Regions from separate parts of the Christensenella sp. MSJ-20 genome, predicted to be linked through region 2. Evidence: a T-box and tRNA genes for the amino acid it is inferred to sense, from the RefSeq annotation. Region 2 holds a T-box; the other holds one or more tRNA genes.
The links. A T-box is a leader RNA that pairs with one kind of tRNA and senses whether it is charged. The one in region 2 lies ahead of KP626_RS03340 (valine--tRNA ligase), so its partner is inferred to be a tRNA-Val.

Region 1: it has a tRNA-Val gene. The T-box ahead of KP626_RS03340 (valine--tRNA ligase) is inferred to sense a tRNA for this amino acid. The anticodon was not compared.

Annotation. Positions count from the first base shown of each region.
Region 1 is NZ_CP076563.1:1,852,968-1,859,957, reverse strand. Features, by position in the region: gene KP626_RS09510 (MFS transporter) at 1-885, shown strand, start outside; gene KP626_RS09505 (methylated-DNA--[protein]-cysteine S-methyltransferase) at 934-1,404, opposite strand; tRNA gene KP626_RS09500 (tRNA-Val) at 1,667-1,742, opposite strand; gene KP626_RS09495 (LysM peptidoglycan-binding domain-containing protein) at 1,878-2,081, shown strand; gene uvrA (excinuclease ABC subunit UvrA) at 2,149-4,989, opposite strand; gene uvrB (excinuclease ABC subunit UvrB) at 4,986-6,990, opposite strand, start outside.
Region 2 is NZ_CP076563.1:653,488-660,477, reverse strand. Features, by position in the region: gene KP626_RS03375 (MFS transporter) at 1-12, opposite strand, end outside; gene KP626_RS03370 (phosphomannomutase/phosphoglucomutase) at 189-1,718, opposite strand; gene KP626_RS03365 (alpha/beta hydrolase) at 2,056-3,006, shown strand; gene KP626_RS03360 (hypothetical protein) at 3,035-3,208, opposite strand; gene KP626_RS03355 (superoxide dismutase) at 3,249-3,899, opposite strand; gene KP626_RS03350 (CDP-alcohol phosphatidyltransferase family protein) at 4,087-4,641, shown strand; gene KP626_RS03345 (hypothetical protein) at 4,684-4,929, opposite strand; T-box leader at 5,063-5,297, shown strand; gene KP626_RS03340 (valine--tRNA ligase) at 5,343-6,990, shown strand, end outside.

The DNA.
Region 1 (6,990 bases), 680 kb from region 2:
CTGATGCTGGGCATCGTCAACACCAGTGTCGGCCTTGGCGGAATGGTGATCAATCCCCTGGTAGGCAGCTGGATTCAGTACCATGGCTGGAACGCTTCCTTCCTCTACACCGGCCTTTTGATCGGCGCCATTGCACTGCCCGCTCTCTGCCTGGTCAAAATTCATCCCTCGGAAAAGGGCGAGGTAGCCCTAGGCAGCGAAGAAGCCTCTGCGGCCCAGGCCGATCAGCCTGTCGTAGCCGCCAAGCCCCAGCTTCCGGTATTGTCCCTAAAGGGAGCCATGCACACCTATCGCTTCTGGCTTTTGGCGGGCATTCAGCTCCTGCAGGGTTTTGCGCTTGGGCCCTCCTTCTCCAACGTGGTGCCCAACCTCAATTCCCTGGGGATCGATCCGCTGTATGTCTCCGGTGTGCTGGCGGTCATTCTAGCCTTTGGCGGCGCCGTAGGCAACATCACCTCCGGCCTTGTGTATGACCGATTCGGCCTTCGGACTCTGTATTTCACCATCGGCTCCATTCTGCTGGTGGGCATGGTCGCTATGAGCACCGTCACACCGGTCTCCGGTACCGTTGTTCTGATCATCAGCGTGCTGGGCATCGGCTATGGCAACTCCTTCTCCCTGGGAACCCTCTCCCACCTGATCAACACGGTATTCGGCTATGGACGCACCGATTTTTCCGCCCTGTTCGGATGGCTGTTTGCCCTCTCCAACGCAGGCAATATGATCGGCGCTCCCTTCTCCGGTTGGATCTACGATGTAACCGGATCTTACCAGATCTCCTACATCATCTCCGCCTGCTGTTTGGTCGCCATCCTCTGCCTGATCCAGGTGGCCATCAGCGCCGGTAAAAAAGCCCAGGCCAAGGAGGCCATTGAGCTCCAATAATTGAAATAAAAAGCCCTTGGCCATATGGCCAAGGGCTTTTTTCTTCTCCTAACGAATCCCTTCAATCTCCAACAGCTTTTCCTTTAGGTCCACACCACCGGCATAGCCCACCAGTTTGCCGTTGCTTCCCACCACCCGATGACAGGGAATCAAAATGATCACCGGGTTCCGATTGTTGGCCAAGCCGACGGCGCGGTACCCCTTGGGACATCCAATGGCCTGCGCGATGTCTTTATAGGTACGGGTCTCCCCATAGGGAATCCTCTGCAACTCCTCCCAATCCCGTAGCTGGAATGCCGTTCCCTTAGGCCGGATGGGGATCTCAAAGGTTCTCCGTTTGCCGTCAAAGTACTCATCCAACTGTTCCTTAAGGCGATGCAAAAGGGGCGTTTCCTCCCCGCTCTGCTCCCCCTCCACCGGCGGATAGATCCGATCCAGCACCAACTGGATAATGGCGCCATCCTCCTCTACCAGCCGAAGCTTACCAATCAATGTATCATGATAATTGATATATTTCATGTGGACGCCCTCCTTGCACGGTCGTTTCCTTTTATCAGGGATAGTATACCGCAGATAACGCAAAAAGGCCACGGCAGCGGACTGCCCCCTGCCCTTTTTGTCGATTCCAGCGCATCAGACAGCGGCAACATGTGGCTTCCGGGCAAAAGATTCGCAATCCACATATTACCGCTTTCCCTTGACAATATAGATGCTTATTTCGGGCAAAAAAATATCGCAACCCACAAACGCGGATTGCGATATTTGGTGCCGCCGTTGCGACTGGTGGTCTGTACTGGACTCGAACCAGTGACCCCATCGATGTGAACGATGTGCTCTACCAACTGAGCCAACAGACCGGGGTGCGTCCTCCCGGAGGAGAAACTGCTTGTATAGTATACTGTATCCCCAAAAGATTTTCAACCCCAATTCTGGGAAAATCCCAAGAGCATAATCCATGGCGCCATCCCATAGGATGAATAGGGGTGATAAACATGCAATACCACCGAATGCGCAAAAAGGATACCCTGGAACGGCTCTCCGCCGATTACGGCGTGCCCATCTGTATGATCGTGCGGGCCAACGGCGGCCAGCTGCGGTTTCAGCCGGGGGATTTGGTCGCCATTCCACCCTGGTACTATTGCATCAATCCGGACGGCGAATTCCGTCCCTTCCCCTGCGGCATCGGGGAGGACTGATTCATTCCATGAGTCAAACAAGCCAAGGCGGAGGATTCCGTCTTGGCTTGTTCTGTTGCAGAAAGGACTATTTCCTATCCTTCTCCCGGTCTAAGATCTCACGAAGATATTTTCCAGTATAGCTCTTTTTGCTAGCGGCCACCTTCTCCGGCGTGCCCTGCACCACAATCCGGCCTCCCCGGTCCCCTCCCTCGGGGCCCAGATCGATGATATAATCGGCGGTCTTGATGACATCCAAGTTGTGCTCGATGACCACCACCGAGTTCCCCCCTTCGGTAAGCCGTTGGATGATATCCACCAGCCGAGCCACGTCGTCCACATGAAGCCCCGTCGTGGGTTCATCCAGGATATAGAGGGTGTTGCCGGTGCTGCGGCGGCTCAGCTCGGTAGCCAGCTTTACCCGCTGAGCCTCCCCGCCCGATAGGGTGGTACTGGGCTGCCCCAGCTTCATGTACCCCAGTCCCACATCCATAAGGGTATCCAGCTTGGTGCGGATCCTGGGAATGGGCCGGAAAAACTCCTGAGCCTGTTCCACCGTCATGTCCAGCACCTCATAGATGTTCTTGCCCTTGTAGTGGACCTCCAGGGTATCCCGGTTATAGCGTTTTCCTTTACACACATCGCATTGAACATACACGTCGGGCAGAAAATGCATCTCGATGCGGACGATGCCGTCCCCCAAACAGGCCTCGCAGCGCCCCCCTTTGACGTTAAAGCTGAAGCGGCCGCTCTTATATCCCCGGGCCTTGGCATCCTGCGTATCGGCAAAAAGCTGGCGGATCAAATCAAATACCCCGGTGTAGGTGGCGGGGTTGCTCCGAGGGGTCCTGCCGATGGGGGATTGGTCGATGTTGATGACCTTGTCCAGGAGCTCCATGCCCTGGATGCTCTCAAACCGGCCGGGCCGGGCCTTGCTCCGCATAATGTCTCGGGATAGAGCTTTATAGAGGATCTCGTTGACCAAGGTGGACTTGCCGCTGCCCGATACCCCGGTGACGCAGGTGAATACCCCCAGAGGCAGGTTTACATCCATCCCCTTGAGGTTGTTCTCCCGAGGGCCTACGATCTTCAGATACCCAGTGGGCTCCCGCCGCTTTTTGGGGATAGGAATATATTTCTTCCCGGAAAGATACTGCCCGGTGATGGATCGGGGATTGTCGATGATCTCCTGCAGGCTGCCCTGGGCGATGATCTCTCCGCCATGCTCCCCCGCCCCAGGGCCAATGTCCACGATGTGGTCTGCCGCCCGAATGGTATCCTCGTCGTGTTCCACCACGATGAGGGTATTGCCCAAATCCCGCAGATTCTTCAGGGTAGCCAGCAGTTTATCGTTGTCGCGCTGATGAAGGCCGATGCTGGGCTCATCCAGGATATATAGAACCCCCATCAGATGACTGCCGATCTGGGTGGCCAGCCGGATCCGTTGGGCCTCCCCGCCCGATAGGGTATAAGCAGCCCGGCTTAGGGTGATGTAATCCAGGCCCACGTCCACCAGGAAGGAAAGCCGCTCCCGGATTTCCTTTAGAATGCGGTCTCCGATGAAAGCCTCCTTCTCGGTGAGCTGGAGCCCATCCAAAAACGCCCGGATCTGGTACACCGGCAGGTCGCTCAGGGCAGCGATGGACTTCCCTCCAATGGTAACCCCAAGCACCTCGGGCTTCAACCGCATGCCCTTACAGGCGGGACAGGGAATATTGCTCATATACCCCTCCAGTTCCTCCTTCATCCAGTCGCTGCCCGTTTCCCGGTGCCGCCGCTCGATGTTGTTGGCGATGCCCTCAAAACTGGCCATGAAGGTGCCGCTGGAATGGGCCCTGTCATACTCCACCTTGATCTTCTCCTTGCCGGTGCCGTAGATGATCTTATCCACCACATCCTTGGGCAGATCCTTTACAGGGGTATCCAGGGAAAAATGATAGTGCTTGGCAAGCGCCTCCAAATACATCTCCGCCATGGATTCGGTAACGCCGCTGTTCCAGCCCGATACCTTTATTGCCCCCTCTCGGAGGGATTTGCTCTTGTCGGGAATGATGATGTCCGGATCAGCCCGCATCAGGGTGCCCAGTCCTGCGCATTCGGGGCAGGCGCCGTAGGGATTGTTGAAGGAGAACATCCGAGGCGTCAGCTCCTCGATGCTGATGCCGCAGTCAGGACAGGCATAATTCCCCGAGAAGGTGAGCTCCTCCCCGGAATCGTTATCCCGAATGATCACCAATCCTCCCGACAGCTCCATGGCCGTTTCAATGCTGTCTCCCAGCCGACCCCGGACGTCCTCCCGAATCACCAGGCGGTCCACCACCGCGGAGATGGTGTGCTTTTTGTTCTTCTCCAAGGCGAAGTCGGCGGTGAGTTCGTCCACATTGCCGTCCACCATCACCCGTACATAGCCCGCCTTTCGGAGATCCTCAAAAACCTTAGCGTGCTCCCCCTTCCGGCCTCGAACCACCGGCCCCATAACCAAAATGCGTTTTCCCTCTCCCAGGCCAAGAATGGAGTCCACCATCTGATCCACGCTCTGCTGAACGATGGGCTTGCCGCACTTGGGGCAATGGGGCTGACCAATGTTGGCGTACAACAGCCGCAGATAATCGTGAATTTCAGTAACGGTGCCCACGGTGGATCGGGGGTTGCGGCTGGTGGTTTTTTGATCGATGGAAATGGCCGGGGATAGCCCATCAATGGAGTCCACCTCGGGTTTGTCCATCTGGCCCAGGAATTGCCGGGCATAGCTGCTAAGGGATTCCACATATCGGCGCTGGCCCTCGGCATAGATGGTGTCAAAGGCCAAGCTGCTCTTGCCGCTGCCCGAAAGCCCTGTAAAAACGATGAGCTGATCCCGGGGCAGGGTGATATCCACGTTTTTGAGATTATGCTGTTTGGCGCCTCTTATTACGATGCGGTCGTTCACCGGCGTTTGCCTCCTCTGCGCTGTCTGCCCGACTTTTTAGGAGCGGGCTCCCCTTCCTTCCCTTCCCGCAGGGCGATGATCCCATCCCGGAGCTTGGCGGCCCGCTCAAAGTCCAGTTCAGCGGCTGCCATGCGCATCTCCTGCTCCATCAGAAGAATCCGCATCTCCTTCTGCTCCTGGGTGAGCTTGGGCAGGGCCTTGCCCTCGGTATCCTTACCGCTCTTGGAGATCTCCAGAAGATCCCGAACGCTTTTCTGCACCGACTGGGGAATGATACCGTGCTCCTCGTTATACGCCATTTGCAGAGCCCGCCTGCGGTTGGTCTCCTCGATGGTTTTTGCCATGCTGTCGGTAATGCGGTCAGCGTACATGATGACCCTGCCATCCACATTCCGGGCCGCCCGGCCCACGGTCTGGATCAAGGAGGTGGTACTGCGGAGGTATCCCTCCTTGTCGGCGTCCAGAATGGCTACCAACCCCACCTCGGGCAGGTCCAAACCCTCCCGCAGCAGGTTGATGCCCACCAGCACGTCAAACTCGCCCAGCCGCAGATCCCGGATGATCTCCTGCCGCTCCATGGTCTCCACATCGGAGTGCATATACCGCACCCGGATATCCAAATCATCCAGATAGTCGGTCAGCCGTTCCGCCATCCGCTTGGTAAGGGTGGTGACCAAGGTACGGTATCCCTTTTCGGTGGTACTGCGAATCTCCCCAATGAGGTCGTCCACCTGATGTTCCACCCCGCGAACCTCAATGGGAGGATCCACCAGCCCCGTCGGCCGGATGATCTGCTCCACAACCTCCCGGCTATGTTCCAGCTCATACTGGGCCGGGGTAGCCGACACATACACCGCCTGATTCACCCGGGCCTCGTATTCCTCAAATTTCAGCGGTCGGTTGTCGTAGGCTGAAGGAAGGCGGAACCCGTACTGGACCAACGCGTCCTTCCGGGAAAAATCACCCTTGTACATCGCCCGTACCTGGGGCAAGGTTACGTGGCTCTCATCAATGAACATCAGGTAATCCTTGGGGAAATAATCCAAAAGGGTATAGGGCGGATCTCCCGGCTTTCGCCCGTCAAAATACCGGGAGTAGTTCTCGATGCCGGGGCAGAAGCCGATCTCCCGCATCATCTCCAGGTCATATTCCGTTCGCTGGACCAGCCGCTGGGCTTCCAAAAGCTTGTCCTCCTGCCGCAGCTCCTGGCTCCGAAGAGCCAAATCCCGTTCGATGCTTCCCATGGCGGACAACAGCCGCTCCTGGCTGGTGGCATAGTGGGTGGCAGGAAAAATGGCGGTGTGGCCCAGGATGTTCAACACGTTGCCGGTCACCACCTCGATCTCACTGATCCGTTCAATCTCGTCCCCAAAGAATTCCACCCGGATAGCCTTTTCATTGGAGTTGCTGGGGAAGATCTCCAGTACGTCCCCTCTGGCCCGGAACGTTCCCCGAACGAAGTTGATGTCGTTGCGCTCGTATTGGATGGCCACCAGGCTCCGGATCACGTCATCTCGGCCCAGCCGCATACCAGGCCGGAGGGAGATGCTCATGCGGAGGTACTCCTCTGGATCCCCCAGGGCATAGATGCAGGAAACGCTGGCCACGATGATCACATCCCGACGCTCCTGAATGGCGCTGGTAGCGCTGTGCCGGAGCTTATCGATTTCGTCGTTGATCATGGCCGTCTTTTCAATATATAGATCCCGGGAAGGAATATACGCTTCCGGTTGATAGTAATCATAATAACTGACAAAGTACTCCACCATATTATGGGGAAAGAACTCCTTGAACTCGGTACAAAGCTGCGCCGCAAGGGTCTTATTATGGGAAATCACCAGGGTGGGCCGGTTCAAGCGCGCGATGACGTTGGCCATGGTAAAGGTTTTACCGGATCCCGTCACCCCCTGAAGGGTCACTCCACGATCCCCTCGCGCAAGGGCTTCCACCAGCTTATCGATGGCTTGAGGCTGGTCCCCCGTGGGGCCATAGGGGGATACC
Region 2 (6,990 bases):
TTTGTAGTTCATGGGCGCCCCTTCTTAAATTTAGTATAATTTAGTACACTTTAGGATCCATTGTTCCATAATATTCCATAGCCGTCAAGGCCGGGCCGTTGCAAAAACTGCATCCCTTGAGATGAAATAAAATGGCGTGCTACAAAAAACGCCATCCCTGAGGAGACGGCGTTTTTTTCATTCGGGAATCATTCTTGGGCAAGGGCCAGCAGGGGGGCTAGATCCTCCTGATTTAGCTCCGGATAACGGGTAAAGAAGGGGATGAATTTTTTTGCGATGTGTTTCGCACCGCCTGGCTCTTCACTCTCCACCTGGAATCCCATCAGGGGATTATACATGCTGGGCCGGCTGGAGGCCCAGCCATCTCCGTCGCCGGGGGGAAACTCGCCACGAAATCCGTCTACGTGTTCTTCGTTGAGTGCAATTCCCTGCTCTTTGGCGAACTGGAAAAGGTCCCGCAGGAGCATATCGCCATATTCCCTGGGGTTTTCCACTGTAAAGTGGAAGGGGAAGGAGAGGGCTTCCAGAGGTTCCTTCAAATCGGCAATGAGGCTGTCCAGCCGCTTGCCCTCCTGGTGTAGCCTTGCCATTTTGATGAGAACCTTTGCCACCAGATAGGCGCCGTCGTCCAGAAAGTGGTTTTCCTTTAGGGCGCAATGGCCGCTGACTTCGATGGCCATTTGACTGTCGGTTCCCGCGGCGTTTAGGCGAAGGGCCTCGTCTATAACAAAGCGGTAGCCCCGTTTAAACCGGCGTTGCTTGCCACCGCGGGCTTCGATAAAGGAACGGATGTGGTTGGAGGTGCTGGAGCAGGTGACGATGGTGGTGCCGGGATGTTCCTCCAATACGATGGCGCTCATAAGAGCTACAAGGGCGTTCCGCGCAAAGGGGGTTCCGTCCCGGTTGATGACAGCAGCCCGGTCGCAGTCGGTATCAAAGATGATGCCGAGATCGGCGCTATTTCGCGTTACGGCCTGGCTGACTGACGAAAGGGCGTCGTCGTCCTCCGGGTTGGGCATGTGATTGGGGAAGCGGCCGTCCGGCTCTAGAAACTGGCTGCCGATTGGATCGGCGCCCAGGGGTTTTAGCACCTGTTCCACGAAGAAACCGCCTACGCCGTTGCCCGCATCCACCAGGATGCGGAAGGGGGCCAAGGGATGGTCATAGTCCTGGGCATTGGCACCTCTACGAACCAGATCCACCAGCTGTTGGGCATATTTTGAAAGAAAGTCCACCTGGATGGCGGCCTTGGGCGGCGTTGCTTTTTTGGTGCAGCCATCCTCCGCCAGGGCGAGGATATGGATCATATCCTCGTTGCTGGTGCCGCCCTGGGCGGTGAAGAACTTCAGACCATTGCGATCGGGTGGCAGGTGGCTGGCCGTCATCATGACGGCGGCGTCGTAGAGGAATCCCGGGGTGACGGTGCTCATGAACATACTGGGGGTGGTGGAGAGTCCGCAGTCAAACACCTGGACGCCCATATCCGCCAGTCCCTGTTGGAGACGAGGCATCAAAAGAGGGCCGGACAGCCGGCAGTCCTGCGCCACGGCGATGCGCAGCTGCTCCAGCGGTTTTTGCAGCTTCTCCGAGACAAAGCGAGCGAATCCACAGGCGATATCGTACACCGCCTGTGGCGTAAGCCGGACGGGCTGCTCCTCCGGGTTCTCCATGGCTACCGCGCGGACGTCGCTTTCGGTACGCAGGTGTTGATAGGTCATACTCCATTCCTCCTTTAATTTGATTCTTTTATGAAATAGCAACTACACTTTTTGTTTCATTTGTACTCAACTTTACCATGAAATGGAATTAAATCACACAGATATTGGAAATTCCTTCTTTCAATTTTTGCCTTTCTGGATTCCAACCCTTGGAAAGAGGAGAAGCTCTAGTGTTGGCGGAAGAGACGATAGCGTTTTGTCCCAAAAGCAACGCCTGGGAAAGAGGAAGAAATCCATAAGAAATCGTGAACTTTTTTGAAAATGCTCCGTTTTGTGGTTTTTTCGTTTGAATCCCCTTCTTTTCGGTGATATATATGAAGAGGAAAGGAGGATGGCCATGCCTTGGTGGGAGATACTAGCCATAGCGGCTTTGGCGGTTTGCCTATTGAGCTATCTGATGGCGGAGCTGTTGCTATGGATTGCCTTTTATCATACGGACGGCCCCAGACGGAAGCGGGATCCCAAGAGGATGACCCCGCTGGGCCGGCGGTGGACGGCATCCATCTTGGAAGCTAAGGAATGGCTTTCCACCCAGCCCATGGAACGGGTGAAAATCGCGGCTTCTCAGGATGGGGTTTTCCTTACAGGCTGGTTTCTTCCGGCCAAGGAGCCCAGCTGCCGGGTTGCCCTGTGCATCCATGGGTACCGGGGGGATGGCATCTCCACCTTTGGACCCTTTGCGGCCTTCTATCAGCGTATGGGTTTCCATCTCTTGATGCCCGATAACAGGGCTCATGGCAAAAGCGGCGGCCGCTATGTGGGGTTCGGATGGGCCGACCGGCTGGATTGTTTGGATTGGGCGGCGTATCTGATCCAGAGACTGGGAAAGGAGGCCCGCATCCTCCTTCATGGCGTCTCCATGGGAGGCGCTACGGTGTTGAACGCGGCGGGAGAGTCGCCTCCACCCCAGGTGCGGGCGGTGGTGGCGGACTGCGGATATAGTTCGGCCTGGGAAGAACTGGTTCATCAGTTAAAGCGCCAGTACCATCTGCCGCCCTTTCCGGTGATGTATCTGGCCAGCCTTTTGTATCGCCGCCGCATGGGCAGCCGTTTTCGGGACAACAGCCCTATCCATCAGCTGCAAAAGGCAACGATTCCCATCTTGTTTATCCATGGCGCGGAGGACGATTATGTTCCCGTCCGAATGGCGCGGGAGATGTTTGAGGCGTACCAGGGGGAAAAGGAGCTGTTTCTGGTCCCGGGCGCGTATCATGCCACCAGCCATCTGCAGTCTCCGGAGGCGTATGAAGCGAAAGTAGCGGCCTTTTTGGAGCGGATCGGATTCTAGGCCAAAAAGGGAGAAACGCCTCCCCGCCTTAGCTTTTGAAAAAGCTGTTGACGTATTGGCGCATCTCCTGTTTTGAATTGACATGGCGGGCATGATCCACGATGGTGTTCTGATGGCTTTGGCTGAGGGACGCAAAGTAGGCTGTCGCGTCCAGGTTATCGGCCAGAGCCATGAGAAACCCCTGTGGTAAGTCGCTGCTCATCCTTATCACCTCGGGGATAGTATCTGCGTTTTCTCGGATTTTAACCCCGCTGTCCCCGGCGGCGGGTGGCGTCCATTACATCGGCGTACCGATGCTCCACAAAGGACCAGTCGATGACCTGGGTAAGGGCGGTAAGATAGTCCTTCCGGCGGTTTTGGTACTGGAGGTAATAGGCATGCTCCCATACGTCAATCGCGAGGAGCGGACACATGCGGCTGCTTAGCGGAACCTGCTGGTTGGGGGCCTTTACCAGCCCCAGCCGGCCCCAGGCATCGCTGATCAAAAAGGCATAGCCCGATCCAAACTGGCTCATGGCGCACTGGATGAGGGCGTCATTTAGGTTTTGAAAGGAACCAAACGCCTTCTCGATGACCGCCGTCAGGCGGCTGCCCGGCATGGAGCCGCCCGGGCAAAGCCCCATAAAATAAAGGCCGTGGTTGTAAACGCCCCCTGCGTTGTTTCGTACCGGCTCCTGGATGCTTTGGGGCAGGTGGGCGTACTCCGTCACCAGCCGGTTAAGGGACCAGGACTGGTACTGGGGGCATTTTTCTAAAATTTGGTTGAGCCCCTCCACATAGGCTTGGTAGTGCTTATCGTGATGAAACGTCAGGGTTTCTGCATTTAAATAGGGCGCCAGGCCATCATAGGGATAGGGCAGCGGCAGCGCCTCAAAGGGATAGCATTGTTCCACAGCGGTAACCTCCTTCCGTAAAGCATATTCCCATTTTGTGGGGTTAGGACCCTTTTTCCAAATTCTTGATCCTTTTGTGAAAAACTTAGTGAACTTTTTAACAAAATATGATAAGATAACGATGAGCGCCGGCGGCGGTAGGAAGCCGATCCAATCCAATGCGCCGGAAAGCCTTAGGGATACGAAAATGAATGAGTATAAAAAGCAAATTCCCAATATTTTAACCACGTTGCGCTTTTTGATGGTGCCGCTGTTCTGGTGGGCATTTTGGAATCCCGACACCGTTTTCGAGGGGCGGATGCTATCCTTTGCCATTTGCGCTACGGCGGGGGTTACCGACCTTATCGATGGTTATTTGGCGCGGAAATACAAGGCCATCAGCACCTATGGCAAGCTGATGGACCCGGTGGCAGACAAGCTTATGACCCTCTCGGTATTGATCTGCTTTATGCTGGTGGGCTACATCCCCACCTTCTTTGTGGCGATCTTTGTGGCCAAGGATCTGATCCTGTGTATCGGCGCGCTGGTGCTGCTGCGCAAGAAGGATATCGTGGTATATTCCGATATCTTTGGCAAGGCAGCTACCTACTTTTTAAGCATGGGCCTGGCGATGACCTTCTTTGAGGTGCTGCGTCCCTACAACATGTATGTGTTGTATCTGGGGCTGGTGGTGGCCCTGATTGCCTTTGCCCGATACGTCAACAGCGCCATTAAGAATCTGTTTGGAAAGCCGTCTGAATAAGCTCAATACAAAAGGGCCGCCCTCATGGACGGCCCTTTTTTACTATTTTTCCCGGGAGACGGATCTTCCTTTTCTATGGAGAATGTACTTAACCAAGAGAGCAACGGCCAAAAAGCCAGCGGTACAAAGGCCATTCATCAGAATACCCGTATACCAGGGGGCGGATCCCAGGGCGTATAGCCCAGGATGGGCATGGTAGTCCCAAAGGAGATACAGGCTATGTCCAATCCAGACACCGATGAAACTGCCGATGAGGAGATTCAAGACGTGGTTTAATCGAGGGTACATGGGGATTCCTCCTGGTTAAACATCCAAGCAAAAAAAGGATACCATATTTTTGGCGCCGGGACAACGAGACGGAGCCCCTCTGACCGGCGTGTTGACAGCCGGGGTAGCCTTTGGTAAAATAGCTAACAATCCGATATCTGCGAGGATCGGGAGGAGTAGGAGGCATTGGTCCCTCAAGAGAGGCGTCCGGGAAGGGAATCCTTCCATGGTGGGAGGACGCTGGGAGAAAGCCTTTGAAGGTCGCCCGGGAGCTCGGCCGGTGAAGCGCGTCAGCCGGCCGCGTGGGGGAGCGTTAATCCCAAGAGGCGGGGGGGGGAAAGCCCCTCCGTAAAATAAGGTGGTACCACGAAGCCGGCTTCGTCCTTTGGGACGGAGCCCTTTTTGATTTTTCAGAAAAGGGAAGGAGCATACCCATGAAGAATTTGCCCGAGAAGGTCTATGATCCCAAGGCGGTGGAGGACCGCCTGTACGACTTTTGGCTGCGGGAAAAGTGTTTTTCCGCCCGGGTGGACCCGGACAAGGAGCCCTATACCATTGTGATTCCGCCCCCCAATATCACGGGGCAGCTTCACATGGGCCACGCGCTGGATAACGTGTTGCAGGATATCCTCATCCGTACCCGGAGAATGCAGGGATTCAGCACCCTGTGGGTTCCGGGCACCGATCACGCCAGTATCGCCACCGAGGTCAAGATCGTGGAGAATATGGCGGAGGAGGGGCTTACCAAAAACGACATTGGCCGGGAGGCCTTTTTGGAGCGGGCCTGGCAGTGGAAGGAGAAGTATGGCGGCCGGATTGTGGAACAGCTGAAGAAGATGGGCGCCTCCTGCGATTGGGATCGGGAACGGTTTACCATGGATGAGGGATGCAGCCACGCCGTAAACGAGGTGTTTGTACGGCTGCACGAAAAGGGCCTCATCTACCGGGGCAACCGGATCATCAACTGGTGTCCCGACTGCCGCACCGCTTTGAGCGACGCCGAGGTGGAATATGAGGAGGAGGCCGGGCATCTTTGGCACATCCGCTATGACGCCGCGGACGGCAGCGGCAGCGTCATTGTGGCCACCACCCGGCCTGAGACCATGTTGGGGGATACCGCGGTGGCAGTTCATCCTGACGACGCGCGGTATCAAGACCTCGTTGGCAAGACGGTGATTCTGCCCATTATGGACCGGGAGATTCCCATTGTGGCCGACGAGTATGTGGAAATGGAGTTCGGCACTGGCGCGGTGAAGATCACTCCTGCTCATGATCCCAATGATTTTGAGGTGGGCATCCGCCACAACCTGCCGGTGATCCGGGTATTGGATGACGGCGGCGTGGTCAATGAGAACGGCGGCCCGTTTGAGGGGCTGGACCGGCTGGAGGCCCGGCGCCGGGTGGTGAAAAAACTGGAGGAGCTGGGTTGCCTTGTGAAGGTGGAGGATTACACCCACAGCGTAGGCCACTGCTATCGCTGCGGCAGCGTGGTGGAGCCCATCACCTCGGACCAGTGGTTTGTAAAGATGAAGCCTCTGGCGGAGCCCGCCATCGAAGCGGTGCGGTCCGGCCGGGTGGAGTTTGTACCCAGGCGCTTTGAGAAAATCTACTTCAACTGGATGGAGAATGTACGGGATTGGTGCATTAGCCGTCAGCTCTGGTGGGGGCATCGGATTCCCGCCTATTACTGTAATGACTGTGGAGAGGTGACGGTTGCCCGGACGGCGCCGGAGACTTGTCCCAAATGCGGAAGCCATCGCCTCCATCAGGATGAGGATGTGCTGGACACCTGGTTTAGCTCCGGCCTCTGGCCCTTTTCCACCTTGGGATGGCCCGAGAAGACCCCGGAATTGGATTATTTCTATCCCACCAGCACCCTGGTGACCGGCCATGAGATCATCTTCTTCTGGGTGGCTCGGATGATTGTGTTCGGCCTGGAGATTATGGGGGATATTCCCTTCCGCAAGGTGATGATCCACGGCATCGTCCGGGATAACCAGGGACGGAAGATGAGTAAATCCCTGGGCAACGGTATCGATCCACTGGAGATCATCGATACCTATGGCACCGACGCGCTCCGGT